Regions from separate parts of the Paenibacillus violae genome, predicted to be linked through region 1. Evidence: predicted binding sites of a transcription regulator. Region 1 holds the regulator's gene; the other holds the start of a gene.

The links. The regulator LexA, encoded in region 1, represses DNA repair genes until DNA is damaged. The targets are predictions, from matches to a motif close to CGAACATATGTTCG.
Region 2: a site for LexA is predicted at 9,643-9,656, ahead of RQP52_RS23820 (DNA polymerase IV). Genes of this name have one in related genera too.

Annotation. Positions count from the first base shown of each region.
Region 1 covers NZ_JAWCUD010000001.1:855,174-870,768, reverse strand. Annotated here, with positions in the region: gene RQP52_RS03785 (metal-dependent hydrolase) at 1-839, opposite strand, end outside; gene RQP52_RS03780 (lysophospholipid acyltransferase family protein) at 871-1,815, opposite strand; gene RQP52_RS03775 (GNAT family N-acetyltransferase) at 1,832-2,632, opposite strand; gene RQP52_RS03770 (LrgB family protein) at 2,763-3,452, opposite strand; gene RQP52_RS03765 (CidA/LrgA family protein) at 3,442-3,813, opposite strand; gene rnz (ribonuclease Z) at 4,078-5,007, opposite strand; gene metH (methionine synthase) at 5,117-8,554, opposite strand; gene RQP52_RS03750 (1,2-dihydroxy-3-keto-5-methylthiopentene dioxygenase) at 8,772-9,311, shown strand; gene RQP52_RS03745 (HAD family hydrolase) at 9,385-10,179, opposite strand; gene RQP52_RS03740 (DUF896 domain-containing protein) at 10,223-10,405, opposite strand; gene RQP52_RS03735 (LysM peptidoglycan-binding domain-containing protein) at 10,546-10,938, opposite strand; gene lexA (transcriptional repressor LexA) at 11,086-11,703, shown strand; gene RQP52_RS03725 (aminopeptidase) at 11,916-13,154, opposite strand; gene RQP52_RS03720 (hypothetical protein) at 13,473-13,619, opposite strand; gene RQP52_RS03715 (ATP-dependent DNA ligase) at 13,631-14,449, opposite strand; gene RQP52_RS03710 (hypothetical protein) at 14,731-15,595, shown strand, end outside.
Region 2 covers NZ_JAWCUD010000009.1:151,438-167,032, reverse strand. Annotated here, with positions in the region: gene RQP52_RS23870 (LysR family transcriptional regulator) at 1-584, shown strand, start outside; gene RQP52_RS23865 (zinc metallopeptidase) at 640-1,332, opposite strand; gene RQP52_RS23860 (MerR family transcriptional regulator) at 1,354-1,794, opposite strand; gene RQP52_RS23855 (ammonium transporter) at 2,099-3,484, shown strand; gene RQP52_RS23850 (DUF294 nucleotidyltransferase-like domain-containing protein) at 3,523-4,605, shown strand; gene RQP52_RS23845 (exonuclease domain-containing protein) at 4,650-5,384, shown strand; gene RQP52_RS23840 (M67 family metallopeptidase) at 5,378-5,803, opposite strand; gene RQP52_RS23835 (MFS transporter) at 5,848-7,167, opposite strand; gene RQP52_RS23830 (TlpA family protein disulfide reductase) at 7,302-7,835, shown strand; gene cimA (citramalate synthase) at 7,896-9,515, opposite strand; gene RQP52_RS23820 (DNA polymerase IV) at 9,729-11,030, shown strand; gene mobB (molybdopterin-guanine dinucleotide biosynthesis protein B) at 11,038-11,544, shown strand; gene RQP52_RS23810 (ferredoxin) at 11,611-11,844, shown strand; gene RQP52_RS23805 (adenylate/guanylate cyclase domain-containing protein) at 12,009-13,856, shown strand; gene RQP52_RS23800 (FecR family protein) at 13,889-15,595, shown strand, end outside.

The DNA of each region.
Region 1 (15,595 bases):
TCGGTCCAGCACACATGAATGCGCTGCGCGAAGTGCAGGAAGGCACGGACGCCATCTGTAGCCAAGGTAGCTTGCACGATCGGGTGTGACTGTTCCTGGCTATAGTCAATTTTGCTATATTCCACTTCAGTCACGACAGAACCATCCCGAATTTCGCCCAAGTAAAACCGCGTATCACTCTCGATAACGAATTGCCAACGGAACCAACTGAGACTGGGAATGAGATGGCATATTCCGTCTTCCAGATTCAGTTCCTTTTTCACCAATTTAACAAATCGTTTCCGCTGTTCGCTCCGAATGGCAATATAAAAGAAGGTCGCCACGTATATCAACGCGAACATCTCCCCGATATGAAGCCCCCCGCTGCCGTGCCAAACTAAAATCCAAATAAGAACGCCAAAGGTATGCAGGACGAACAGGAAAGGTTCGTAAAGACAGAGGGTATCGAGATGATGCCATTTGGAAGAGAACGGCCGGAGACACTGCACGCCATAGACGTTAAATAAGTCCAGAAACACATGAAAAACAACAGCCAACAAAGTCCACATATACAGGCTAAACAAATGATCCCATACCCCAAAGATAGCTGCAAGAGGCAAACTGAGCACAATCGGCCAAATAAAGAGTGCCGGCAAGGAATGGGTAATTCCTCGATGAACACGCAAATAGTTCGTATACCCTTTGATTCTTGCGATCGTATCAAAATCAGGGGCATGTGATCCAATGAGCGTTCCGGCCAGAATTGCATGGGTCAAATTCGGATCTTGCGATACGACAGGCTCCAAACAAGCGAGTCCTGCTAAGGTGACGCCGAACAATAAATGGCTTCCTGTGTCCATGTGTCAATCACCCATCCTTTGTCATTGAGTGCTATCCTACTTCAGATGATGTCGTTTGATCGGCATTTGTGACAGATGTTTCTTCCCAACGTTCGTGCACATTGAACCAATAAAACCAAGAACCCGGCTGCTCACGGATGGCTCGCTCCATGAAACCGTTCAGCAGCAGGTTCACTTCAGCACGTGCGATACGCCCGGATAACTCAGCTTGCAGTTCAAGAGGCGAACCAAAAATGAGCTTGTGGTTGAAACCGCGGGTGCGATACCCGTAAAAAGGTACAATAGGTATTCGCAAATCATGAGCAAGCATAGCCGCACCCTCAGGCGTGCGAGTCAACCTCCCGAAGAAACGGGATAACGGAAAGGAAGCGCGCCAGAAATCCCCGAGCAGAAAAACGACCCCACCGTTCTGCAAATGCTTCTTTAAGGTCCGATACAGCTCCAGAGGAGGGACACTGTCATAATCCAGTCCCTTGCAGCCCATGGCAGCAAATTTCAGATAAAGCGGTCTAAGCTCCTGACTGCCTGCTGAAGCGACGGTCAGACAATCATATTTCCGGGTCAAATACCAATAGTAATAAAAAAAGTTGCCTATATGCGGCGTATAGACGATAAAACCCTTTCCGTTCGATCGGCTTTGAGCTTCTCGGAGGTTCTCTTCGCCAAGCACATCGAAATGATGCGTTTGCAATTTTAACAGTCGCTTAGATAAGAAAAGAATCTCAACAAGCGTAAACACAACATTTTCCATATAATTCTTGGAAATCGCACGAATGGCTCGTTTCGGCTTTTCATCAAGCAAATCGGCCATATTATGTTCTACTCGTCTAACTAAGCTACGCAAAGCAACATGACCGACAAAAGAGATAAACGCACACACCGCATGCAAAACCCAAAGCGGAATGATTCGCAGCTTGTGTTCGATACGCGCCAGTTTTTGTTCGTCTGAAGTTAGTTTGGCGATCCAATCATACAAAGCAAATCCTCCTTGCCTACGTTGTTAGAAAATGACGTTTGTACCGTCTTGTAACACGCTCTTTTTCCAAAATGATGAAAAAATCAACGGTCTCAAATAGCTCATCATAGGCCGGATCGCCGCCAATTTCAGCGCCGAGCCATTGATACCCCTTCATAAGTGGAGGCAGCTTACGAAACACATCTTTTTCATTACAATCAACTTCCAGTCGAGCAAGCCCGGATATCCGATGCGTGGCTAACGGTTCGATACCGTACCGGTTGGTAATGACCTGTTTTCGAAGCAGCATCGTATAAATTAGATTTAAATCTTCTAAATTGCTCATATGTACACTGGCACAGCCTATTAAATGCGTGTAATTTCGCTCCGTAATGTAACCGGCAATCCCTTCCCATAAAAGCTGAATCGTTTTCCCGCCGCGATACTCCGGTGCAATGCAGCTGCGCCCTAGCTCTAGCGTCTGTTCTTTATATGCGGCATAAGCCGCTAAATTAAATTCGGTCTCCGAATAAAAGCCTATGCCTTGGAGGGCACGATCTCCTGGAAGCAGACGGTAAGTACCTACAACCTGATCTGTGTCCAAATCTTTCACAATGAGATGATCGCAGTACGCATCATAAGCGTCTTTTTCAAGACCTTCCTCATTGAGCATTCGCATGTTTTTCTCTTCTTCAACGAAAACCTGATACCTTAGTCTCATGGCCTGCTCAATTTCATCTGCGCTGCTTGCAAGCCTAACCGCTAGTTTGACCTGCTGAGGCGCCGTATTCAGGAGGGGTCCACTCATCTTCTTCACGCCTTTCCACTGGATTCTCACTGTTCCATCGTAGCAAAGGTTTATTATGGTTTCATTTTCGTATTGTAAAAAAATTGTAATGTTTGGAAAATGAAAATAAACCGCATTCGTCGCTTTGACGAAATACGGTTTATCCTGTTCATTCACAAAGTCATTGAAGCCAGTAATAGATCGGTATGAATAAAATGGATGTCATGATGCCACAGATCGCCATGGACAGCCCGGCAAAACCACCCTGCTGCTCTGAATCCTTGACGACTTTCGCTGTCCCAATGCCATGCGCGGCCGTTCCCAAAGCAATCCCGATGGAGATGTCGTCTGTTATCTTCAACCAATTCAACAAACGTGTGCCAAACATGCTTCCAAACAGACCCGTCATTGTCGTCAGAACGGCTGTAAGCTCCGGGATCGCCCCTAACCGCGTAGCGATTTCAATCGAGATTGGCGAGCTAACTGACTTAGGCAGCATGCTAAGAATAATGGACTGGCTGCCGCCAAGAAGTCCAACAATAGCTGCGCTCGATGCTATACCAGTGATGGATCCTGCCAATACGCTAAGCATAACACGCTTTAAATTGGATCGAATTAAGGATCTGTATTTATACAACGGGACACCTAGAGCAACGGTTGCCGGTCCAAGAAGAAGAGTGAGAACATCCGCCCCTCGTTTAAAGTCTTCAAAAGGAATTCGAAATCCAACTAAAATAAGAATAATAAGTCCTGTACATACAAAAAGCGGATGCATAAACCGCCATCGCTGATACATCACATTAGCGAACGCATAAATCAGAACGCTTAAAGTTAAACCGAATAAGGGATGCTGAAGCATATTACCCGCCATATTTTTCCCCTTCCTTACCTAGCTTGGAAGATACCCAACCCGTAACGATAAGCACGACGGCCGTTGCACCAACGATGCCACCACATATCGCAACCAGATTGGCACCAATAATAGGTAGAAACAAGAGAATACCCACCGTATAGGGGATAAAAAAAAGCATCATATGCCTGGTCAGCAGCGACGCGGCTTCTTCCACCCATTCAAGTTTAACAAGCTTAGCGAATAAAGCCGCTGTAAATAGTATGAGCCCGATCACGTTACCAGGTAGCGGCAGGTGCAGGCCCATTTGGATTACATACCCTATGAAATTAAAAGCTAATAAAATCGCAAAACCAAGCATGTTGTCTCCCTTTCCGCTCAAAAACCGGTTCATCCAGAATCTTTATAAGCATTTCGTATTTCCCTTAACATAACATAAAAAATCGAGGACATAAAGATAGAAAGCAGTATTTCTGCTGCTGGAATCCCCATTTCGTCACCTCAGTCTACACACCTTTTGGATAGTGTATGAGCAAAAATTACGAAAATGACTTTTTCCGACTATGGACAAGACCCACCGGGATAAAAAAAGAGACTATCCATTCGGTCAATTCTGACCTTCCGAAATAGTCCCATCTCGTGTTGCTTATCCTTTTCGAGGCACATCAAAGCTCCAAAAGTCTTTGGCAATATGACTGTTGCTGTGATGATGCTGTGCTTCTTGCAGCAGTTCCAGCACAGCGTCTCCTTGGTAGCGCGAACTAATGTGCGTCATGATCAAGGCATTCACTCCTGCTTCCTGTGCAATCCGCGCCGCATCCGTTGAGGTCGCATGATCGAAAGAATAAGCTAATTCCTGCTTATCCATAGCAAATGTCGCCTCATGTACAAGTACATCGGCGCCTCGAGCCAAAAGCTGAGCCCCGCTGCAGTAGCGCGTATCACCGAGTATGACGACGATGCGTCCGGGAATCGGCGCACCCAAGAAATCGGCGCCATGCAGCGTGCGTCCATCCTCAAGCTGAACCGTCTGCCCTTGCTTAAGCTTCCCGTAGATTGGCCCGGCGGGGATACCTAGCTCCGTCAACTTATCCAACATCAGCTTCCCGGGTTGATCCTTCTCGATGATCCGATATCCGAAACATTCGATGCGATGCTCCAAACGCGCAGTCTCAACCAAGAAGGTGTCATCTTCGAACAGGAGTCCCTCCTCCTCGATTTCCACAATCTTCAGTGCATAGGTCAGATGCGCGCCGCTAACTTCAAGAGCCGTGTCAACAAATCGTTTGAGCCCCGGAGGGCCAAACATCGTAAGCGGTGTATCGCCACCCAAATACGAGCGGCTGGTTAATAAGCCTGGCAGTCCGTATAAATGGTCTCCATGCAAATGTGTGATGAACAGCATCTCCGTACGCCCGAGCTTTACGGGAGAGTTCATAATTTGCTGTTGGGTGCCTTCACCACAGTCAAATAACCAATAGGTCCCCCGTTCATCCAGCAAGTTAAGAGCAATCGATGTAACATTACGCTGCTTGGAAGGCATGCCTGCCCCTGTTCCCAAAAAATAAAGTTCCACGTTCCAAAACCCCAATCTCTCTGAAAATCACAGTTGGTAACACGGAAAGCGAGGTCGCTGCCGAACATAGTGTTCGAGCAAGCTGCCTCGCTTTATGCCATAACTTTTCTTAGCCTACATTGAAATAACGCGCTTCTTTGTGGGCAAACACGATAGCCGATACCGACGCTTCCGGCTCCATCATGAAGGATTCTGTCAGCTCAACGCCAATATCTTCCGGTTTCAGAAGATTGAATAGCTTGGCTTGATCTTCGAGATTCGGACATGCCGGATAACCGAATGAGAATCGTTGGCCAATGTATTTGGCTCCAAATCTCTCCTGCATCGTCATATCGACGCGATCTGCGATCCCCCATACATCCCTCATAATATGGTGGATGCGCTCTGCAAAGCCTTCCGCTACTTCTAGTGCAGTCGCTTGCAGTGCATGGGATTTCAAGTAATCCCCTTTATCACGCCATTCCCTAGCCAGCTCATTAATATCATGCCCAGCTGTCACAAGCAAGAAGCCTACATAATCCATCTGACCGCTCTCTACGGACTTCAAATAGTCAGCTAAGCACAGATACGGTTCTTTGTCTTGACGCGGGAACGTGAAGGTCTCAAGAACTTTGCTGTGATCTTGCGGATCGTAGACAATCACATCGTTTCCGCTTGATTGCGCCGGGAAGAAACGGTACATACCATGCGCTTTAATGATCCCGTTATTTTGAGCAGCGTACAGAATTGAATCGACTGTATCTTTTAGCTGCATGGCCTTCGTATCCCTATCGCTAAGCAGGGCTTCAACCTTCCCTTTGAGACCGAGATGATGGCCGAGCAGCATTTGCATGTTCACATAAGGCATAAGATGGCTAATCGGGTAATCTCTCATGATATGGCGCTCTGTATCTTGCGGCACTTGTACAGGCAAATCCTTGGACACAGCAGATGAACTCACGCGCGTAAGCTGCGGCAGTTTCTCTTCCTTCTTGCCTGTATCCATAACATCGGATTCCAGATTTTCTCTTAGCTCCTGGATGAGACGTTTACGCTGCTCAGGATCGCTTAATCGATTGGCGATATCCAGACCGTCCATGGCATCCTTCGCATAGAGAACTACACCTTCGTACTCCGGTTGAATACGAGTTTTGGTGAATTTCCGTGTCAACGCGGCGCCACCAACCAGAATCGGCACATCTACACCTGCAGTACGCAAATCTTGTGCGGTAATAACCATCTGCTGAGCGGATTTTACCAATAGACCCGATAAACCGATAGCATCTGCGTTTTCTTTGCGCTGTGCTTCTATAATTTGCTCAGGCGGTACTTTGATCCCAAGGTTTACAATCTTGTAGCCATTGTTCGACAGAATAATTTCGACCAAATTTTTACCGATATCATGCACATCACCTTTAACGGTTGCCAAAATAATTTTACCTTTGACAGCTGTTTCGGATTTCTCCATAAAAGGTTCCAAATAACTAACGGATGCTTTCATGACCTCAGCACTTTGAAGAACTTCAGCAACAATCAATTCATTTCCATTGAAAAGGCGGCCTACTTCCTCCATCCCTCTCATAAGCGGTCCATTAATGACTTCAAGAGGTGAATAAGTTTGAAGCGCAATCTCCAGATCTGGAATTAACCCTTCCTTCGTGCCTTCTACCACATAAGAACCAAGGCGCTCTTCCAAGGTCAGATTGGAGATCTTCTCCTTCTTCTCGACCTTCTTCTCACGGAAATGTGCGACAAATTTCGCCAAAGTCTCATCATTCGTATTGTAAATCAGTTCCTCAGCCAGTTGACGTTCTTCCTCTGAAATAGAGGCATAACGCTCCAACTTCTCTGTGTTCACAATCGCATAATCAAGGCCGGCTTTTGTACAATGGTACAAATAAACCGAGTTCAACACTTCGCGTCCAGCATCCGGTAATCCGAATGAGATATTACTCAAACCAAGAATGGTTTTGGCTCTTGGATATTTCTCTTTAATCAGCTTGATTCCTTCGATTGTTTCCACTGCAGAACCGATATACTGCGGATCTCCCGAACCGACAGGGAACATATTTGGATCAAAAATGATATCCTCTGGATTCATCCCGTATTTCTCAGTTAGCAATTCATAAGCACGCGTTGCTACTTCAATCTTCGCTTCGCGCGATACAGCCTGGCCCCGTTCATCAATGAGAATACAAACAACCGCCGCGCCATATCGATGAATAAGAGGTAAAATCCCGGCAAATTTCGATTCGCCATCTTCGAGGTTAATGGAGTTAATAATCGCTTTACCTTGCGAATATTTAAGCCCTAGCTCGATAATGTGATCATACGTGGAGTCAATCATTAAAGGCACCTTCACCTTTTTGACCACCTGCTGCATGAACTCTTCTACCGCGTAAGCCTCATCAATATCCGTGTCCTGCAAGTTGATATCGATGATGTGTGCTCCGTTTTTCACTTGATTACGCGCAATTTCCGAACCTTCTTCAAATTTGCCTTCTTTAATCAAGCGCTTGAATTTACGCGAGCCCGAAATATTCGTTCGTTCACCAACCATGATGGGACGGTTCTCAGGTTCGATAAATAAGGTTTCAATCCCCGAAACAGCGGGTAAATGAGTCCCATATTCCGTTCTAGGTTTGTAAACGCTAAGTGTTTCAGCCATAGCACGAATGTGCTCAGGTGTTGTTCCACAGCATCCGCCGGCAATATTAAGCCAGCCCTGCTCGGCGAAACCGGCCATTTTCTTGGCCAAGGATTCCGGCGATTCATGATAATGACCATTCTCATCCGGCAATCCGGCGTTGGGATAACAGCTGATTGCGGTCTCCGCAATACCTGCCAGCGTTCGAATGTGATCCCGCATGAACTCAGGGCCCGTAGCACAGTTCAATCCCATGGAAATGGGTTTCAAATGCTCAAGTGAAATATAGAACGACTCGATGTTTTGCCCAGCCAGCGTTGTTCCCATTGGTTCAATCGTTCCTGAAATCATAATCGGAAGCTCGAAGCCCAACTTCTCGAAAGCTCTACGAATACCAATGCTTCCCGCTTTCACATTCAGTGTATCTTGCGATGTTTCCAGAAGAATCGCATCGACCCCAGCTTCACATAACGCTAAAGCTTGTTCGTAATAGCTTTCCTCCAGCTGGTCGAACGTGACGCCTCCGGTCACTGATAACGTTTTGGTCGTTGGCCCCATAGCGCCTACGACATATCGCGGCCACTCCGGCGTTGAATATTTGTTCGCTGCCTCGATAGCCAGCTTGGCTGCAGCGAGATTCAACTCGCGGTGACGGTCTTGCAAATCATACTCGGCAAGAACTACACTTGTCGTTCCAAATGTGTTCGTTTCGATCATATCCGCGCCTGCGGCGAAATAAGCTTCATGAATCTTACGAATCACATCCGGGCGAGTTACGCATAGAATTTCATTACAGCCGTCTAAATCATCGCCTCCGAAATCTTCAGCTGTTAAATTCTCTTGCTGAATCATGGTACCCATGGCGCCATCGAGGATCATGATCTTTTTCTTTAGCTGCTCTTGAATCGGTGGTTTAGACATGAAATGACTCCCTTTCAACTTATCCTGAAGCGATAGATAATAAATAATCGACAAATTATGTTAAGATTTAGTGTAACAGAATACGGCTTCTATGAAAAGATTTTGAATTATCATAAAAACCTATAGGTTTTATCGGGTAAACTTATGATCTTGCATCGACAGCGCACACCATTTCCACTATAATACAAGTATATTTACTAAGAAAGAGGGATGCTGCATGGCACAAATTAGAATTCGCAATACGAATGAACGAATCGAAGGCGAAGAGCAAGTCAAAGCCTTCTTGGATAGCCAAGAAGTTGTATATGAACATTGGGATGCGAACAAGCTTCCTGAAGCACTGCGCGAGAAATTCGTACTAAATGATGAAGAGAAAGCTCAAATCATCAGCACTTATGAGCCGGAAATCCGTGATTTGGCGGCTAGACGCGGTTACGAAATCTGGGATGTTATCTCCCTTTCCGATGCTACACCGAATATCGAAGAACTGCTTACGAAGTTTGAGCAAGTTCATACACACACAGAAGATGAGATTCGCGCTATCGTTTCTGGTAAAGGGATCTTCATCATTAAATCCGAGGAACTCGGTTATTTCGATGTTGAACTTGAGCCAGGAGATGTCATCTCGGTTCCTGAGAACACGAACCACTTCTTTACATTGATGGATAATCGTCAAATCGTTGCCGTACGTCTTTTCATTGAAAAAGATGGATGGGTCGCTTATAACGTGGAAGATCCTACTTTCATCAAAGCCTAATACTTTATCTTAGAAGAAAGCCCAACAGCGCAGGACTCCTTGTCCAAACCGCCGTTGGGCTTTTCGTTATGCTCTATTCAGCATTAGCGATAATCTGTAAAACTTCCTCTAAGCGCGATACCTCATTAGCAGGAACAATCTCGTCTCCACTTTGTAGGCCATGATGATTGATCCAAATATTGCGCATGCCTACACGTCCGGAACCAAGGATATCTGTCGTCAATTTATCACCGATCATGATCCCTTCTTCCGGTTTGATCCCCAGAAGTTCCAGCGCATGGTGGAAAATAGAAACGTCCGGTTTACCCACACCAAATTCCCCGGAAATGACAATATGATCGAAATAGGACGTAATAGCTGGTACGCCAGCTAATTTTTCTTTTTGAAGATCAGGCGATCCGTTTGTTAGGAGAAGCAGCTTGTAGTTACCCTTCAATGCATCCAACACACGGAACGTTTCTTCATAAACGTATGGTCGCTTGCGGCGTTCAGCAGGAAAAAGCTCGCCGAGCTTGTAGCCTAGCTCTGAATCTTCTACGCCTAACGCGCGAAGTCCACGGGTCCACGCTTCCGTGCGATAGCCTGGCGCTAATGCTTCCAACTTGCGAAAATTCTCATTTTCACCTTGCGTGAAATTAGCCCAAAGTCCTTCAAACGGATTAATACCAATCATCTTGGTGAACGGAAAAGGTTCATAGGATTCGTATAAAGCACGGGCTTCTTTACGAACAGCGACTTCCAATTCTACTGGATTCACCGCCGCGTGTTTGGCTGCTTCCGCGCAAGTAGCTTCAAAAGCTTCTTGTACACTGCGGTCATCCCACAAGAGCGTATCGTCTAAATCAAAAAGTACAGCCTTCAACGTCATCATTCATTTCCCCTTTGAATGTTGTTTCTATGTGAAAAAGCAACTACTCTTCGTCCGTGAACTTGATGGAATCAAGTTGAACTTTAAGATTGCCTCGGAAAGCCTCAATATATTTTTTTCTCAGTTCATTTCGTTCATCGATTTCCGCATCCGTTAAGCCAACGGTTTTCGCTTTACGAGCAAGCTCATTAATGCGTTCGATGTTTTTTTCCATACTGTCACTCATAGTGATCCTCCAGTTCAAAAATTCAATATGACTATTACTTTGCCATCCCTCTAGTGGAATGTCAAGAAAACAACAAAAAGAGGCATAGGAATAATTCCTAGCCTCTATTAGTCTATTTCCATTCCATAGGAAAGCAATGATTAAGGGAGCAATAAAACCTGTCCTTCTTTCAAGGAGCTCGTAGTTAAATGATTTTTCGTCTTAATCTCATCTATATAGGAACGAATGTTCTCTCCATTTTTCTTATGAGCTGTCGCAATGCCCCAGAGCGTATCCCCCTCTTGAATGACAACTTGCTCCTGAATAACTTTCTTGGTCTCAGCGTGATTTGATAAGCTGCTCGTCGGCGAAGACGCCGCTGCATAAGCTTGTACCATGGCACCGAATGAGAACACAGTCCCCAGAATTAATGCAATGAAAAGAAACCGAATGATTGTTTTCGTATTGCGTAATTTGCTTGCAATCCCTTTGGACGCGGTAGTTAATCTATGAGGTGTGCGTGAATTTGTAGTGTGTGAGTAGGCCATATACATGAGTAATCATCCCCCAAACATTTGTTCTGTTTTTAGAATAACACGAACATACGTTTGAGTCAACGATTTATTCGAACTTATGTTTGTACGAACTCGGGTTCTATGTTATACTTTGGGTAATGATTCCCAGTATTGGAGTGATAACTATTGAGTAAGATTTCACAGCGTCAACAAGCTATTTTAGAATACATTAAGAACGAAGTGAAAGATAAGGGTTACCCGCCTTCCGTACGTGAGATCGGCGAGGCTGTCGGACTAGCCTCCAGTTCAACCGTTCACGGGCATTTGGAGCGTCTTGAGAAGAAAGGTTTGATTCGTCGAGATCCAACAAAACCTCGGGCTATCGAGATTCTTGGCTTAGACGGTGCCGAGACTCATTTCGCTGTTTCCGTTGCACGTGTTCCGCTCGTAGGTAAAGTAACCGCTGGGGTGCCGATTACGGCGACAGAGAACATCGAAGACTACTTCCCTCTTCCAGTCAGCATGGTCGGAGATAACAATGTGTTTATGCTTAGCGTCATGGGAGACAGTATGATCGAAGCCGGCATACATAACGGCGATTATGTCATCGTCAAGCAGCAACAGACAGCGAACAACGGTGACATCGTTGTCGCGATGACGGAAGACGACGAAGCTACGGTCAAACGTTTTTACAAAGAGAAGGATCATATCCGTCTTCAACCGGAAAACTCTGCTTTGAAGCCAATTCTCTTGAAAAATGTTACGATTCTAGGGCGTGTCATTGGATTATTCCGCGATATGTAAGACTAAGAAGGACCGTCAGGTGAACTATCCTGACGGTCCTTTTTGTGTAGCATTTGTACACACCAATCCCAAATCCAGCTAAGGCGTCTCCAAAAGGTGCTTTTTCTTACAAATAAGGGAGTTTAGTTCCCCCTATAGAACAAAAAAACCGAAGGACATTTTGTCCCTCGGTTTTTTTACTGGTCAAAGGTTCGTGTTTACTCACGCTTTTTCTAAAACGCAAGCGCCAAATTCCCCTGACGGAAAATAGGCTCCAAACTGCCATCCTGAAGCACACCGTCAATCTCTAGATCAGCCGTCCCGATCATGAAATCCACGTGGATCAGACTTGTGTTCCCGCCTCTTACTTTCAGCTCCTCGTTGGATAAAGAAGCCCCATCCTTCATATTGATCGGATAACAGCTGCCCAAAGCAAGGTGACAAGAGGCATTTTCATCAATGCCTGTATTGTAAAAAATCCGTTTTAGATTGGATATCGGCGAATCATAGGGAACAAGTGCGACTTCGCCTAAATAGCGAGCCCCTTCGTCCATTTCCAATAACCTGGTCAAATGCTCATGGCCGACCTCTGCTTTATAATCTACGACCTTACCATCTTCAAACTTGAACGAAAACTTATCAACCAATGCGCCATTCACATTCAGCGGCATGGTACTTGTAACCGTCCCGTTAACACCTGTCCGTTTGGGCATCGTAAATACTTCTTCCGTCGGCATATTCGCAACAAAGCGAATCCCTCTTGCGTTCGCCTTATCCCCTCCAAGCCAAATATGGCCATCTGGCAGCTCTACGCGCAAATCTGTCCCAGCGGCCCGATATTGCAACGCTGCATATTGCTTATCGTTCAGCACCTTGCGAACGCGCTTCAACTGCTCAATATGTGCACGCCATGCGCTAACCGGATCGTTTTCATACACACGATTGAACCGGAAAATAGCGTCCCACATCGCATCCATCCGCTCTTCTTCAGGAAGATCCGCGTACACTTTGGAAGCCCAAGCAGCAGTCGGAGCTTTAATTAAGCACCAGCTGAACGTGCTCGTTCTTACATATTTTTGATATTTTGACCGTGCTGTTGCCATAGCTTTGGAAGCTCTGGAAATCACACCAGGTTCAATGCCGGCGTACAAATCTGGATCCGGCACCTTAATATTCAGAAGTGCGCCGCCATTCTCAACAAAACGCTCCAACATATCCGTGTACCACACTGGGTAGTAGTCGAGTGCATCATCATGAGCCGTCTCTAAGCGCGCACGCGTCAGGAAATCATCTTGCCAATTCACCTGCACATAGTTCGCTCCAGCCTCATAAGCCTTCTTAACAATGAGGCGCGTCAAGTCCAAGCATTCGATCGGCGACTCAATCATTAGGTCTTGACCTTTGGTCAAATTAACGCCAATTTTTACCACTAATTCCGCATATTTCTCTAAGTTGACTAAAAAGTTATCCATATGAGTTCCTGCTCCTTCGCATGAAAAAGCCCATCAGTTCAGGACGCGCCTGAATCATGACGGGCTATCTTATCTAGTTTTCAAACGTTGCTAATGATCTTAATACAAGGACAGATATTGATCTCTTTCCCATTGGTGTACTTGGGTGCGGTTTATGTACATAAACCAGTTTCACTCTGTAATGCTCTGCTACATCACACTCTTATTATAGAAGAAAGAATTTCATTCCGCAACAATACGTAATGTTTTGGAGTATTTGGGGGCAGATTAGGGGCGTTTTTGGGGGCGCTCCCCCTCCCCTATTTTATCGAGTAATTATTATTCATTGTCGAGCAAAATATAAGCTTCCATGCTTGTATCAAATACAATGATCTTCCCAGCATCGTCATATAGCATATCATTCACATCAAGATAACTAAGCGTACTTTCCTCGCCTGTTTTCTTGTGCATTACTCTATATTCCATTATACCATCTCCTAAACAATAAACTCTTCGAATACCGGTAGCCGCATGGCTCCTGACTTATACCAGTCCCGATACTTCACCTTGCAGCGAACAACAGGCTTAATATATACGTAATCATTTGTTTCTCCACTTTTGAAAAACTGAAACACTGGCCACATAGATTTCCGGGCTGCTTGAGTGATTCCTAGTTCCATTAATCCGATCGGTCGAATGCGTCCACCATCTTCATATCCGAGCAACCAAGAACTTTCCTTCTTAGAATAGCCGGTTATGTAGACCTCTGCCTCTTGATAATTAATAACCTTCTGCCATGACCAGGAGCGCACTCCCTTTTCATACTTTGAATCTTTCTTCTTAATCACAATACCTTCAAGTCCATGCTGGCATACGATTTTAAAAAAGTCTTTTGCACTACCATTGATAGGCCGAACAATTCTATAGTGGTCAGTTTCCTGGAGTGTTTCTTCGAGAAGTTTCTTGCGCTGTTCTAAAGGCAGAACAGTCACATCTATGCCGCGATGGTATAAGATGTCAAAAGCCATAAAGACGACTGGTTGGCGTTTCTTTCTGGAACGGAATCCAGCGTTACAAGATTCAAAATCAGCCTTGCCCTGTTCATCTAGGACTACGATCTCACCATCCAGAATAGTTCCTTTTGGTATAGGCGGATTATGCAATTCAGGGTATTTAGCTGTAGCATTTGTGTTCTTTGTATAAAGGTTTAATTCTTCCATATTAGAAACAATTAATCTTATTCCATCCCATTTAAGCTCGGCAAAAGTGGAATGAGCATTAAAAGGAAGATTGTTTTTACTGTATTGTAGTAGCATTGGAGGAATAAACATTATCTTCATCACCCATAACAATGGTACACCTTAGAGCATTTCGTGACTATTGGTACATGTAGGGAAACCCCCTCCTTCAGTATCCTACATATATAAGTATCTGTACAACCATTACAATTAATGGTAATATTAACCTAAATCGCATAGAACGCGTCGAAGAAACCTCGTTGGGAAAGTATCCCTCGGGGCTTTTTTTGTTTCAATTACTTACATTTAATGTTAGAATATAACAATCTATATTCTGAGGGGATTGGGACTAAATAACTATGCAGATATATATACCGCAAGAATTAAATGTAGCAACTTCAGTTGAATTTTATAAAGAGACATTGGATCGTATCAAGATCAAGGAACCTGAAATAGTTGTTTTTCGGTTTGAAAAATTGAAATTTATAGAACCGGCTGGAATGGTGACTTTAACAAATTTGATTGAACTAATTGATGCTGAATACCCAGAAATTTCAATAAGGTATACTTTTCCTGATGGATATAAAACAGATCCATTTAATCGAGCTTTTAAAGCAATTGACTTTTTAGATGATTGCTTATTTTTTGAAAAAGTAATGGGCGAAAAAATACATCCCGGGTCTAATGAAAGACGAACAACTAATGGTCTAGAAAAGTTAAATGCGAAATCGTTTAATCAACAATACATTGATCACACTATTCAATGGTTAAAATTAAATGTAGGCTTAAAAACAAAATCATTTTCCTTCCTAGGCACTGCTTTGAGTGAAATCTTCAACAACATTATTGATCATTCGGGGTCTCCTAATGGGGGCTGTGCTTTTGCTCAACATTATCCAAGTAAAAATCAGATTAACTTGTGTATAGCTGACTCAGGAATGGGAATAGCTACAAGAATGAAAACTAGGTTTACAGTAGATCATCAAGGAAATGACTTGGTTTCTGATGCTGACTTCATAAATTTTGCAACACATAAAAAAGTATCAACAAAAACAACCCCCAAAAATAGGGGTATGGGACTAAATACTCTCCTACATATCATAGACAATAATAAAGGTTCCTTACAGATACTATCCAATGAGGGATCTTTGAGATATAATAATGGCAAGAAAAGGTTACGAGACATTGATGGCTATTACAAGGGTACTTTGATTCAAATTTCAT
Region 2 (15,595 bases), on a different contig from region 1:
TAGTTATTAATTTACTTCCAGCTGTCGTTGCCTCTTTTAAGAAAGATCATCCTAATGTAAAGTTCCGGCTTCGCCAGGGGACGTACACATCTTTGATTCGAGATGTTACCAAAGGTGAGATCGATCTTGCATTTATTTCGCCATTTCCAGAGTCCCATGAGCATGTGACAGGGGAATTACTGCTGACGGAAGAATTATATGCGATTATTCCGGCCAATCATATTCTTGCTGATTATACGTCGATTCGTCTCGAACAGTTGAAACATGAAAACTTTGTTATGTTTAGTGAAGAGTATACGCTGCGCTCTATTGTCATGGAGGCGTGCTTAAAGGCCGGCTTCGTCCCGAAAATCGAATTCGAGGGAGAAGAGACGGACACCATTCGTGGTCTCGTTGCCGCGGGGATGGGGGTCAGCTTGCTGCCTGCGATGGCGTTGATGGAAGGTGGGCAGATGCAGCCTGCCAAAATCCGTGTTACCGATCCGCAAGTGACACGTACAGTAGGCTTGATAAGCCGGAAAGGCGAAAAGCTTCCATTGGTAGCTGAAGTGTTCAGGCGCTTTCTGCAAGAATACTTTCAATAATAAAAGCTCTCCTGTGTGCCGCTTATGCTGCAGCGCAATGGAGAGCTTTTTTGTATTAATCGTCGTTATTACGACCGGTAAATATCATGATATATTTCAGTAGCTCAAGCACAGAGATTAACGCTGCCGCGACATAAGTAAGTGCTGCTGCATTAAGGACCTTGGCTACCCCGCGTTCTTCCTGATTGGAGATGAATCCTTCGGAAACCATCAAATCGCGGGCTCTGGAGCTAGCGTTGAATTCTACCGGCAAGGTGACCAGTTGAAAGGCGACGGCTGCTGCGAAAAAGATAATGCCCAGACCGAGAAGCCATGGAATCTGTTGGAATAAGAACCCCGCTAAAATTAAAAGTGGAGCTACGCCGGATGCAAAATTTACGACAGGGAACATGTAATGTCTTGCAACGAGCATAGGATAATGTACTTTGTGCTGAATCGCATGCCCGACTTCGTGACAGGCGACGGAAACGGCAGATATGGAGCTTTCATAGTAGACAGGCTCTGATAATCGAACTACCCTAGCCGTCGGGTCGTAGTGGTCTGTTAACGTGCCTCGTACGGCTTCAACTGGGACATCATAGAGCCCGTTGGCATCCAGCATCCGACGTGCAGCTTGAGCGCCTGTCATTCCTGAGTAGACAGGGACACTAGACCATTTGTTGAATGTTCCGCGAACTCTGAACGAAGCCCACAAAGAAAGAGCGAATGCAATAATAATGAGAAAATCCATTGGATGAAAAAATAACATTTCACATGCCTCCGTAATTCGTTATGAGAACGGATTTTTACCTAGAAGAACAATTAATGCTTCAATGCATGCTGCAGTTGGTTGCGTTAGAATGCGATAGAGCTTTTTGAGCTGATTTGGCTTCAGCTGTTGGATGATAGGCCCAAGTTCTTTGGCTTCCTTCATTAACTGTTCAAGATGAAGTTGAATGGATGTCAGCTTATCTCTCACGGTGTCATCTTGGGATACCTTGCTCCATTGCTGTAAGTTCGCTTTGATCTCCTCTAGGGTATATTTCTCGTTCTTCATAGTTTCAATACGTTTAAGTCGATTCAAAGTTTCATCGCTATAAAGTCGGTAGTTCGTATCGGATCTTTTCTCGGGCTCGATCAAGTTAAGCTTGGTGTAGTAATCAATGGTCCGAGAACTAACATCGGCGAGTTTGGCGAGTTCCCCGATTTTGTATAGCTTCTCATTTTCCATGTTTCATTCACCCCTACTCCAATGTCATATAATAAATTGCTTCTATAATAATGATACCTGATTACAAACCGTACAGTCAAACGTGATGCTTAGCATACCTGACAAGGGTTCTAAGATAGGAATCTTAACATTTTTCACAAAAAATTAATGAAAACACGAATTATGCCTGTTCGATGTCAGGTTATTTTTCGTTTTTTTCATTTTTTTAGAGAAAATCCTATTGTCAAACCCATATAACCTGTATATAATGACATTAAGAGTTTCATTATATGTTATTTAATCTAACATTAAAGGAAGTGGTCGTATGGTTAAGAAGTTGTTGTTAGCTTTTGGTGTCATGGCCCTGCTGTTCCCTACTCTCGCATTTGCTGCAGATGAAGCAACAGTTCCCCAATTGCAAAGTGCAATCGATGCCGTTTGGGTCATGTTAGCCGCAATTTTAGTTATCTTCATGCAAGCTGGTTTCGCCTTATTAGAAGCAGGGTCGACTAGAATGAAAAATGCCGGTCACGTAGCCGGTAAAACAATCTTAACCTTCGGACTATGTGCCATTGCATTCTGGGCTGTCGGTTTCGGTTTCGCCTTCGGTGATGGCAATGCCTTCTTCGGAACAACAGGGTTCTTCGTTACAGGATTGGAAGATCAAGCTACAGCGGCATTCGGGTCCCTATCTGCTTCTGATGTGCCTATCGGAATCAAGTTCTTGTTCCAACTGGCTTTCGCAGGTGTATCCTTGGCCATTGCTTGGGGTGGATTTGCAGAAAGAGCGAAGCTTCCGGTTTACTTTATCTTCGGAATTTTGTTCACCGTTGTAATTTATCCAATCGTTGCTCACTGGGTATGGGGCGGCGGCTGGTTGAGTAAGCTTGGTATGCAAGATTTTGCGGGATCAACGGTCGTTCACTTACAAGGTGCAACAGCGGCTCTAGTAGCTACGATCTTGTTAAAACCACGTATTGGCAAATATAATAAAGATAAAACGCCAAATCTAATTCCTGGTCATAACCAAGTGTTGTCTGTTCTCGGTGTTATCATTCTTTGGATCGGTTGGTTCGGATTCAACCCAGGTAGTACGCTAAGTGCAATGGGGGATGGATTCTTCGGTTACATCGCTTTGACAACGAACATGGCTGCTGCGGCAGGCGGCGTTGCTGCACTGATTATTTCCTGGATGTACTTTGGTAAAGCGGATATTCCTAGCATGTTGAACGGTGTTCTTGCAGCACTTGTTGCAATTACAGCAGCGTGTGCATTCGTAGACACTTGGGCTGCGATTGTTATCGGTGCGGTAGCAGGTATTGTTACTTTCTTCACGGCGCAATGGTTTGAAAAAGCTGGTATCGACGATCCAATCTACGCATTCTCTGTACATGGTATCGCTGGTATCTGGGGTACGCTTTCCACGGGTCTGTTCGCAACTCCTGATCTTTCGGCTAAAGTTGGTATCGGTGGCGCGGGGTTATTCTACGGCGGCGGTTTGCACCAATTAGGTATTCAAGCGCTTGGCGTTTTCGGAGCATTGGCATTCGTACTTGTACTATCATTCATTATCTTAGGAATTCTTAATGCTACAGTTGGTCTTCGTGTAACAGAGGAAGAAGAAATCATTGGTCTGGACTTGTCTGAACATGGTTCATACGGTTACCCAGAGCAAATGAAAAAAGCAGCTCAAAACGGCGTGTCCGTTTAATATCACATAACTTTCTACTTGGACAAAGGGGATGCAACATGAAACATCTCTCAATGGAACAGATCCTGGAGCGCATCTACCTATCGGAACAGTTCGATGAGATGCGAATAACCAGAGATCAGGTGCATGAGATGTTTCGGGAGCATCTCCTTTTCTCTCATACACCTGAATTAGGTCGAAAAGTGAACGCTGTTCATGATGCTTTTATACAGAGAACGATCGAGCTTGCTGAACACATTTTAGAAGATGAAGGCTTTGGGAAACCGCCTGTGCCGTATGCTTTTATCCTGTACGGAAGCGGTGGGCGAAGTGAACAAACCCTTTGGAGCGATCAGGACAACGGGCTTGTATATGGGGAAAGCGATCAGCATCCAAAGGAAGAAGTAGAAGAATACTTCATTAAATTGGTTGATTGCATCTTGAAAGGTCTAGACGCGTTAGGATACCCGCCGTGTGAAGGTAATGTTGTTTCTAGCAATATACAATGGCGTAAGCCGTTAACAGAATATACCCAAATGATGCTGGAATGGCTGCAGGAACCAGAGTGGGAAAATATTCGTTATCTGCTCATCATGGCGGATATGCGGTGTATATACGGATCGCAAAATTTGGTCGATCAACTGAAAGTTACGTTTTCAACCTATGTTCGGGAGAACTCGGGCATTCTGAACGATTTATTATCGAATACGCTCCACCACAAAATATCGTTAGGCGTTTTTGGGCAGTTGATCACGGAGAGGTACGGCGAAGATGCAGGTGGTTTTGATATCAAATATGGTGCGTATATTCCTATCGTGAACGGCATTCGTCTGCTTGCTATTCGAGCGGGAATCATGCACTCATCCACGTTGCAAAGGATAAAGTTACTAAAGGAAAGTGGTTTTATACCAGATCAGTTGGCAGATGAGTGGTCAGAGGCATTCGGTGTAGCGCTTAGGCTTAGGGATTTGACACCATTCCAATTAGAGCATGACATGTATACAACCAGAGGAAAGCTGGGGGCAGATCAATTAACCAAGGAAGTCAAACTGGAACTGAAACAATGTTTACGTGCCGGAATTGAATTGCAGAAGTATGTCAAAAGATCGATTGTTTCACACATAGAGAGAGAAAAGGGTTAGAAAGATCGGATTGCATTTTTCTTGTGTGGGAGAGGTGGATTGGGATGAAAGATATGCGGCCTGGCGGACGTATGTGGCAGTTGTACAAAATGGGAGGGCTGACACCGGCTATAACCTCTATGTTTGATGTGCAAAGTGCCCAGCAGATGGCTTTTATTCGCTCCATGTTAAAAGAACAGCGGAAGGATTCCCTGTTTGAAATACCGCTGCACTCGATGGAAATTGTAGTTTTTGATTTGGAAACGACAGGTTTTTCTCCTTATAATGGCGATGAAATTATTTCGTTTGGCGGCGTCTCCGTCATTGGCGGTGAAGTTCAGAGAGATCATACCTTCTATAGTATGGTAAATCCGAAACGTAAAATTCCAGAAGACATCGTTGAATTAACAGGGATTACGAATGAAATGGTAGCGGATGCGCCTGAATTGATCGGCGTTTTGAGCGATTTTCTGGAATTTGTGCAGCAGCGAATTTTGGTAGCTCATGCAACCGGGCATGATAAAAATTTTCTGAATTCTGCGCTTTGGCGAACTTCCAAGGTCAGTTTGTCTCATCGTGTGCTGGATACGATGATGATTGCGAAGTGGCTGATGCCAAAAAGAAAAAATTTAAGCTTAGACTCTCTACTTCATGCCTATGATATTCCTGTTACTCAGCGTCATCACGCCCTAGAGGATTCCTTGATGACAGCAGAGCTGTGGTCTCGATTTATGGAAGAGATTAAAGCGAGAAATGTCGATACGTTGGGTGATCTGTACGCCCTCTTGAGCCATCATTGACCGATTACAAACGCGAGTTTGTGATAACTGGTTAATGAGGCTTTTTTTATTTGATAAACCATTAACTCAGGGTTGTCTGGGTTTGCCAAAGACAGAATCCAATGAGTAGGAATCGTATGCCAAAGGGTTTGGAGGTCCGCGGCGGAAGGAACCGCGGAAGCTGTTGGGTGTGAGTGGAATAAGCCAATTACAGGGTTTTGGCTATTTGTTAGATAGGGAATCATCTCCGCCGGGTCCAGCTCGAAATGAATTCGAGGCTTGGTGGAGCAATTCCGCATGGGAACAAAAGAAGAGGCTAGAAGCTCTTCTTTTGGGCTCGTGGATTTGCCTAAAATGAGGCCGCATGCTTCCTCAGGCATCTTTTGCTGACTGAATTGCAGCAGCTGATTGAAGAGTTCTTTTTTGAAATATACTGCCATTGGCGCCTCCACCTTAAAATACGACTAAGATTGAGGCTAGTATATCATGCTTTTCCTTTTAGTTCTTCATTCGGTTTGATACAGAAAAAGACGAGTGCTAACATCAGGAAAGCCATGGAGGCTACTGTTATGAACAAGGTTTTATGCGACATATTCATGAGCCATCCGAATAATGGAGGACCGAATGCCACACCGATAAAGCGAAGGCTATTGTATAAAGACGTGATCATACCACGCTGATCGCGTTCCACGGAACCGGTGATCATGGTGTTTAAACAGGGTAGCAGGAGTCCTGTGCCTATACCGCTGAGCGATAGAAGTCCTATGAACACATACAGGTTCGTATTGAGAAAGATCGCTAATGTTAAGGAGACTGTCATCAAAATCAGTCCGATATTCATTAGCCATCGCATCAAGGTGCCATTTTGTTTGATTTTGGCGCCGGTTGTGTACGAGGTTATAACCATGCAAAGCAAGGGAATGGCCAGTACGAGCCCTTTGCGGACTCCCTCGATGCTGTAGGGTTTTTCCTCTAGGATTTGAGATAAATAAAAGAGAACGCCGAACAGAATGAATAAGGTGATCGACCCGGCGAAAAAAGCAGGGATAAGCCAACGCCCTTTTTCTCGAAGAATATCTCTGATTTGTTTTAAGTAGGTGCCTAGAGGCTCTGCTTTTTTCTCATTCGGAGGTTCTTTAATCATGAAAATAACAGCCAGTAAAGCTAATACACAAAAGATCGGAAACGCGAAAAAAGGGGCAAACCAGACTATCATGGCAAGTAATGAGCCTAATATCGGACTAACCACTTTGCCTGCTCCATTTGAAGCTTCTATGAGCCCTAGTGCTTTACTTGCGTCTCCGCCTTTGTACAGATCGCCAACTAATGCCATGGCTATAGGGGCTGTACCAGCCGCTCCAAGGCCTTGTATGGCACGTGCGATGATTAGGATGGGGTAAGAGTGCCAAACAGCCCCGAAGCCTGCCAGAACACCGGCTGCCCCATACACGATAAGTGATGGAATGATGACGGATTTCCGTGTAAAGCGGTCTGACAAATAGCCGGATACCGGAATAATGACGCCTGCTGCAATCGAGAAAAGTGTAATGACAAGGGAGCTTTGGAAGCGGGAGATGCCCATTTTTTCCTGTAGATCAGGTAAAATGGGGACTAGCATGGAATTCCCTAAGACGAGAACTAAAGGAATTGTTGCTAACGCAATATATTCCCATATGGACCCTTTGCTTGACTTATCCTTGGATTTGCTGTTCGATTTGTTGTTTGACGAGTTGTTCGAGCCGTTGCTGGCATGGTCGCTAAATCTGTTTTTCGTTCTGGGGTTGGATGTTGCAACTTTGTTCACTTTTGATTATTCCTTTCAGAGCAATTGGTAGACTTACTTTTCCCTTAAATGGGGAAAGCATACTTTGTTGATTTGCCGATGTTGGAAATTAGGCTGAATTGGAGATAATATAGACAATGGAGGTGAACACATTTTTGAAGAAGAATGTATTTGTGATCGTATTGGTCGTCGTATTAGCCGGGATAGCTATCTATCAAAACGCCCAGCATAAGAATAAACAGACCCTAATGCCGACAGAACAAGCGCCTCAGGTGAATTTCCTTGCCCCTTCGTTTACCTTGACTGGGCTTGATGGAAAGGCGTACACGATTGGTGGTCCGCGCGAGAAGCCTTTGCTCGTTAATTTTTGGGCATCCTGGTGTGGTCCGTGTGAGGAAGAAGCGCCGGATCTGGTGAATGTATATAACAAATACCAAGGACAGTTTGATTTGTACGCGGTGAATGTGACGCCTGGGGATAAAATGGAGAATATCAAAAAGTTCGTGGAAACGTATAAATATCCTTTCCCAGTGCTGTTAGATAAGCAGGGAACGAACGCGGATGCGTACCGGGTTGTTGCGATTCCAACCAGTTTTCTGATTGACAAAAATGGCGTCGTCCGTGAGGTTATTCACGTGCTTTCGCCAAAAGAGTTGGATAAGAAGATTGCGGGTCTCATCAAGGGATGACAAAAAAGCTGCAAGTTAGCCTCAGAGGGCCAATTTGCAGCTTTTGTCTGTGTGTTAGTCTTAGTGATTGATCAAACCAAGTCGCTCGTTCTGCTCTTTGTTAGCGGGCTCAACACGTTGTCTACTGATCAGTGCATAACGCAAGCTGTCCACTAGCGCATACCAGCTGGCTTCGATGATGTTGCTGGACACCCCTAGCGTATTCCAGGTGGTGTTAAAGTCTGTTGTTTCCATCAAGACACGAACTTTACCGGCTGTTGCGCCTTTCTCGTCAAGGACACGAACTTTATAATCGGATAGGTGGATGTTCTTAATATCCGGGTAATACTGGATTAGCGCTTTGCGTAAAGCGTTGTCCAAAGCGTTGACGGGACCGTTTCCTTCAGCCGCGGTGTAGATTGTTTCGCCATGCACCTTAACCTTAACGATGGCTTCCGATACGACGGATTGGTTCGCGGATTTCTCAACAAGCATTTTAAATGATTCTAAAGTGAAGATCTCTTCAAGCCCTTCAAATGCTTCACGCAGCAGCAGCTCAAGTGTCGCATCAGCACCCTCGAACTGGTAGCCTTGATGTTCCAGATCTTTAATCTTCTCGATCACTTCTTTGGTTTTCTGATGCTCTTTATCGAAGTCTAAGTTCAGCTCTTGAGCTTTGACAAGCACATTGCTTTGGCCGGCAAGTTCTGAGACAAGGACGCGCTGTTTGTTACCGACAAGCTCTGGTTTCGTGTGCTCATACGTGCTTGCGTCTTTAAGAATTGCAGATACGTGAATACCACCTTTGTGGGCGAAAGCAGCGTTGCCGACATAAGGCTGGTTGATCGGCATATGCATGTTGGCAATTTCGCTGATATACCTGGAAACCGGTGTTAATGTTTTCAATTGTTCTTCAGTGATAACGTGGTATCCCAGCTTCAGTTGAAGGTTAGGGATAATCGAGCTCAAGTTCGCATTCCCACAGCGTTCGCCGTAGCCGTTAATTGTACCTTGAACCTGTCCGGCACCAGCTTGAACGGCAGCAAGGCTGTTGGCTACACCTAACTCGCAATCGTTATGTGCATGGATGCCAACAGGCGTTGATACATGCTGCTTCACTGCCGTCACGATTGCGGTTACTTCACCAGGAAGCGAACCTCCATTGGTATCACATAATACGATCCAGTCTGCACCGGCTTCTTGGGCTTTTTTGATCGTTTGCAAAGCGTATTCCGGGTTGTTTTTGTAGCCGTCAAAGAAATGCTCTGCATCATAAATGACTTCTAATCCGGAGCTTTTCAAAAAAAGAACGGAGTCATAGATCATGGCCAAGTTTTCTTCGAGCGTCGTTTGAATAGCCGTATGCACGTGGAAGTCCCATGACTTCCCGAAGATGGTTGCTACCTGCGCACCTGACTCAACAAGTCTGTTCAGATTAATGTCATCTGAAGCAAGAGAATCTTTGCGCCTAGTGCTTCCGAAGGCGGTAATCTTGGCATTGGTGAACTTCATGTCGCGGACACGCTCAAAGAATTCGATGTCTTTGCTGTTGCTGCCCGGCCATCCGCCTTCAATATAATGAACCCCAAGCTCATCGAGCTTACGGGCAATTTTAATTTTATCCTCAACAGATAGGCTGATGCCTTCTCCTTGAGTTCCGTCTCGTAAGGTAGTGTCGAAGATTTTGACTGATGTTGGCATGGGTTCCTCCTTCAAAAGCTAGCAAAAATGACTTGGATACGTATGTGTAGGTTAATATGCTTGCTTTAAAGCGCTAATGTATAATTTACGATTATAACATAATATTACGGGTAATGACATCATAACTCAAAAATGCGTTTGCTTGAACCCATATTTTTTTGTATGCTGAAAATGACTTTCATCTAGTTTTTTGAATATGGAAGGGGTTGTGAAATGACGACGGTCGAGCATCACTATCCCAAGCAAGGCAGAGTTATTTTGCATATCGATATGAATGCATTCTATTGTTCGGTCCATGAGGCTGTCGAGCCAGAAATATATAGAGGTAAACCCATCGCAGTTGCAGGAAGCGTCGAGCTCCGCAGAGGGATCATTGTTACTTCCTCTTATGCGGCTCGATCGATGGGGATTAAGACAGGCATGCAGGTTGGACAAGCGTTGAAAATATGTCCTGATTTGATGCTTATCCGTCCTGATTTTGAGTTGTATCGCAGCTTTTCAAGACGGTTTATGCAAATCGCCTACAGCTATTCCCCCATGGTCGAATCGATGTCGATTGACGAGTGTTTTGTTGACATTACAGGATCCAAACAATTCGGGACCCCGCTTGAAATTGCCGGTACCATCCAGCAAAGGATTATGAATGAGCTGCAGTTGCCCTGTTCCATTGGCGTTGCACCAAATAAATTATTAGCTAAAATGGGCTCGGATATGAAAAAACCGAATGGCATCTCTGTTCTGCGCCTGCGGGACGTGCCTACTGTCTTATGGGACAAACCGTGCAACTATTTATATGGCATCGGCAAAAAGACAGCGGACAAGCTGACAAAGCTCGGCATCTTTACACTGGGTCAACTGGCGGAAGGCGACGAGTTACTGCTAAGCAAGCATTTTGGCGTTATGGGCCCACATCTAAAGCGTTCGGCGAATGGGATCGATAACTCGCCGGTTAATCCCGAGCAAGAGCAAAGCAAATCTATCGGCCATACGACTACGCTGCCTAGGGACTATATAGAAAGAAAAGAGATTCACCGCGTTTTCTTGAATCTTGCAGATCAGGTGGCTAGAAGGCTTCGGAAGCAGGAGCTGATGACGTCGACGATCCAAATCACTATCCGTGATCCGGACATGAGGACGATTACGAGATCCGTTACTTTGCCTACGCCGACGGAGCATATGGATGATATCTATAGAACTTCCTGCCAACTATATGATCATCAATGGGAGGATGGCAATCCTGTCCGGTTGTTGGGGATTACCTTGCAAAATCTAACAAGCAAAGAAGAGACGTTCGTGCAGCTTGATTTATTTGATTACGAGAAGCAGCCAAAACGCGAAAATTTAAATAAGATCATGGATGGACTCCGAGATAAGTTTGGAGAGAATGCGATTCTGACGGCTGGTATGATGAGTGACGACCCTTCTGCTTTTATTAGAAACCATAAGTCAAGAGGAACTTCCTTGCAGATGGATCATTTGAAGAACAATCCGCTGCATAAGGAAGAGGAAAAGTGAGGCAACTATGGCACATTGTATCGGTTTTGCCGGATATTCCGGCAGCGGCAAAACGACCCTGATTGCTAAACTAGTCATTGAAATGAAACGCCGCGGCAAACGGGTCGCTGTATTGAAACATGATGCACATGGACACTATAAGGAAGCATCCGGAACAGATTCTACGATTTTTGTGCAGTCCGGTGCGGAAGCTGTCGTAACAATCTCTACTGATTCTATTCATGTCTATGAGAAAAAAAGCGAGCCTGACTTGCAAGAGCAAATCAATGCTTATGCTCACATGGATTATGTTTTTGTTGAAGGATTTAAGCGGGAAAAGCATCCAAAGATCGCTGTCTTTCGTACAATAGAGCAGAGTGAAATTATTCAAGCTCTAGAACACGAGCCTGTAGCGATTGCAACGGATATGGAGACGCTGGATTCTCGGATATCACCCCTGCCCATGCTTGATTTGAATGACATTTTTGCTCTCGCAGACTTTGTTGAAAGGTATTTTAAGGCAGATCCATTTTAAGGTTTGAACTTTGTCCTCATTTATATTATATTTTACAATGAGGATAAAATGAGGAGGAGTTAAACTATGGCAAAGTATACATTCGTTGATAAAGATACTTGTATTGCTTGTGGCGCTTGCGGAGCTACAGCACCAGACATCTATGATTACGATGATGAGGGCTTGGCAGAAGTGATTTTTGATGGAGATGGCAACAAAGGGGTAACTGAAATCCCAGAAGATCTGTTTGATGATCTACAGGATGCACAAGATGGTTGCCCAACTGATTCCATCAAAGTTGCGGATTCACCTTTTAACTAATCATAACCAAACTTGTGGCGTGCTCCACAATATGTCGAAAAAGCTCGGTTCCTGTAAAGGAACTGGGCTTTTTTTCTGCTACAATTTGTATTTTTTTGTAACAATTCATTGCCAATTGTTTCCCTCCATCTTACAATGAAGCTAGTATGCATGGGGAGGCTCTTATGGGTAAAAAGAAATGGATCAATACGTTGGCAGCAGGACTTGTGTTGATGCTGTTGTCGACATATTTCTACACGGTAAACTCGAGCGGGTTATTTTATTTTATTGAGGGTCCCCTTCAAGATGTGTTGCGTAAGGCCAAATCAGTGGAAGAACGCCAACCTGAGGATCGGATCAAAATCGTCAAGATTGACGAGAAATCGTTAAAAGCAATTGGGAAATTCCCGTGGGACCGAACGACCTACGCCCAACTGATAGAAAAGCTGGAGCAATCCGGCGCAGCTGCAATCGGCATAGACGTGGTCTTAGCTGAACCTTCCAAAAACCCCGCAGACGATAAGGCATTGGCTGACGTGCTAGCCAAATATCATAATGTTATCCTGCCCGTTCAAATCAATTACCCCTCCAAACAGCAGCAAGCAGGAGATCTTGTGCCTGAGAGAGTTGACTACCCAACGACAACCTTAACCACAAATAAGCAGCAGATGGCGCATATTAATGTGTTTGTCGATAAAGATGGAAAAGCACGAAAGCTTCCGGTTGGATTGCCGGATGAGGATGGGACTTTCATACCAGCTTTCAGCGTCGCCCTTGCCAATCTCGTTCTTGACGACAATGAGAAGGTGAAGAGAGATGAAGCGACGGGGAAATGGAGACGCGGCAGTGTCGTTTTGCCGACGAATGAAAGAAATCAAGTAACGACGGAGTTTTTCACGCTGCCTAGACAGAAGGTAGATGCTACTACCGGTTACGAGATGCTGTCATTTGTGGATGTTTTGAATAGCAAAAATCCTATGCCTCTGCAAGGCAGTATTGTATTGGTGGGCCCTTTCGTGACAGCGATGCAGGACGAATATCCTACGCCGATCAGTTCTGTCAAAATGTTTGGGATCGAAATCCATGCCAATATGATCCAAACTTTGTTGGAAAGCAAATTTTATAAAGATGCAAGTACACCAGTGGGAATTGGTCTTATTCTACTTATTTCCTTACTAGCTATTTACTTATTTGAGAGATTCAAAGGGAAAACCGCACTATTTATTTTCATTGGTTTGTTCGTGGTTTATGGAGGCGTATGGTTAGCCTTTTATATTGCGGGTTCAACTTTTGCACCACTCGTTTATCCGCAATTTGCGTTAGTCACGATATACATATGGTCATTGGTAAGTCATTACCTGGATGAGCGCAAAGAGCGCAATCGGGTAACAGGGATCTTTGGCAGATTTGTTTCAAAGTCGGTAGTAGACGAGCTGTTGCAATCTGGAGAAGATGTCAAGCTCGGGGGAAGCCGCAAGGATATATCTCTGATATTCGTTGATATTCGCGGGTTTACGCCAATGTCAGAGCGGTTGGAGCCCGAACAAGTCATTCAAGTTTTGAACGAATATTTGGATGTATGTACGAAAGCGATTTTTAAATTCAATGGAACGCTTGATAAGTTCATAGGTGATGGTGTTATGGCTATGTTCGGTGCACCTATTGAATATGACAATCACCCGGAAATGGCTGTTCGCGCAGCGATTGAAATGAAGTCGCAGGCGAATGTGCTTGAACAGAAATTGATTGAGAAATACGGGATCGGCGTGAAATTCGGTCTGGGAATCAATAGCGGACCTGCTGTAGTCGGGAACATTGGCTCCGAAGATCTTCGTTTGGACTATACGGCTATCGGAGATACCGTGAATTTGTCGGCACGTCTGGAATCGAATGCAAAGCCAGGGCAAATTCTCATTAGCGAGCAGACGTATGAGCGGGTCAAAGACCTTTTTGAAATTGCGTCTATCGGTGAAATCAAAGTAAAAGGGAAAGAAAAACCCGTAGCGGTATATGAAGTAATCGGGAATCTGTAAAGTTGGAAACTAGGGAGGAAGCTAATGTGGGGATGTCCAAGAAATCATTTGTCTCATTATGTTTAAGCTTAAGTTTGATATTTAGTTTGATCTCCGTGCTGCTTGTTAAGCCTGTAGACGCTAAAACCGTTAGGGTAGCAGTGGTATCGGCATTATCTGGAGAAGTAACTGTCAAAAAAGGCGGAGGCTCCAAAACATACGATGTTTATGAGAGTATGAGTTTAAATCAAGGGGATACGGTTTATACGGGTGCGAGCTCATCTGTAACGCTTAATTTAAGCAATGGAGATGCGGATGTAACCTTGGGGGAAAATGCGGAAATCAATGTGTCCGACCTCAACACTTCGGATGGAAACAAGAAGTCCAAGCTCAAAGTATGGGCAGGTTCCTTGTGGGTCAAAGTGAAATCATTAGCTGGTTCCAATGATGAATTTGAAGTTGAAACGCCAACTGCCGTCATGGGTGTTCGGGGAACGCAGTTTTTTGTGATGGTTGATCCGGTAACAGGTGCCATCAAAATGGCGGTTGGGGCAGGTAAAGTATCTGCTTCTACGGTAACAACGGGCGAGGATTCGGAGCAGAAAACAGCTGTTACCTACTTGTATCCAACGCAACAAATTTCACTTGATGGCAGAGGTGAAACTGAGGATTTGGCATTGAAAGTGGATTTCCTCGATCTGGATGATTTCGTAAAGCAGGCATCGCCTGAAGTTATCAAAGAGTTCATTCTGAACAAAGCGGAAATCGATAAAGAAAATGAGGATTTCATTGCCAAAAAAGCAAAAGAGCTTGCCGAAGGCAATGTAACCGATGATGAGAATTTAGTCGTGAAAAGCACGGATGAGCTCGATAAAGTGAAACAAAATTTCGATAATTTAATCGGAAATATTGCGAAAAAAGCACTGGCTGAAAAGAAACTGGATCAATTTGCAATGGATAAAGTGATTGCAGAGGCCAATAAAAAGATTTCTGAGGAAAACAAGAAATTAGATTTAAGCAAAGTGAAGGATTTAGATAAAACAGCGGGTGTAGATGCTGAAAAAGAGAAACAAAAGCAAGAGCTTTTGAAGAAGCTTGAAGCTGAGAAATTGAAAAAGAAGCTTGAACAGGAAAAAAAGCAAGCTGAGCTGAAGAAGCAGCTGGAGGCGCAGCTTAAACTGCTGGAAGAGCAGAAGAAAAAGCTAGAGGCAGCTACGAAAGCCGCCGAGGAAAAGGCTAAAGCGGATGCATTAGCGAAGTTGAAGGCGTCGGAAACTGTTAAGCCGCCGGTAACACCACCGACCGTCGGAGATTCGAATTCCGGAGGCAGCTCTGGCGGGAATACAAATCCAGGTAATCCTGATCCAGGAACGCCTAATACGCCAGTGCCGGCTGTGAATTTAACAGCGACATTAAACGAGACAAGTTCAAATCCGAATACTTACAACCTGGATATTAATTTGAAAAATTTCGTTGAATCTAATGATATTTATGGCGTAGAAGTCCACCTGTTCTATGGCGCAAATACTTATTACAGTGATGACATGCCTCCTGTCAATGGAACCGTTTTTGGGCGGGAAAGCAGTACCAATTATGTCGAACATATCAAAGAATATCAAGGCAATGGTCAAAAAGAACTGCTTTACACGGTCACGGGCTATGGGGATGCTGGCAATATCAAGGTTTCTGATATTCAAAAGCTAGTGACAATTCCTTTGCATGGTCATGGACATCAAGAAGTTAGTGTTGGGAAAATCGTC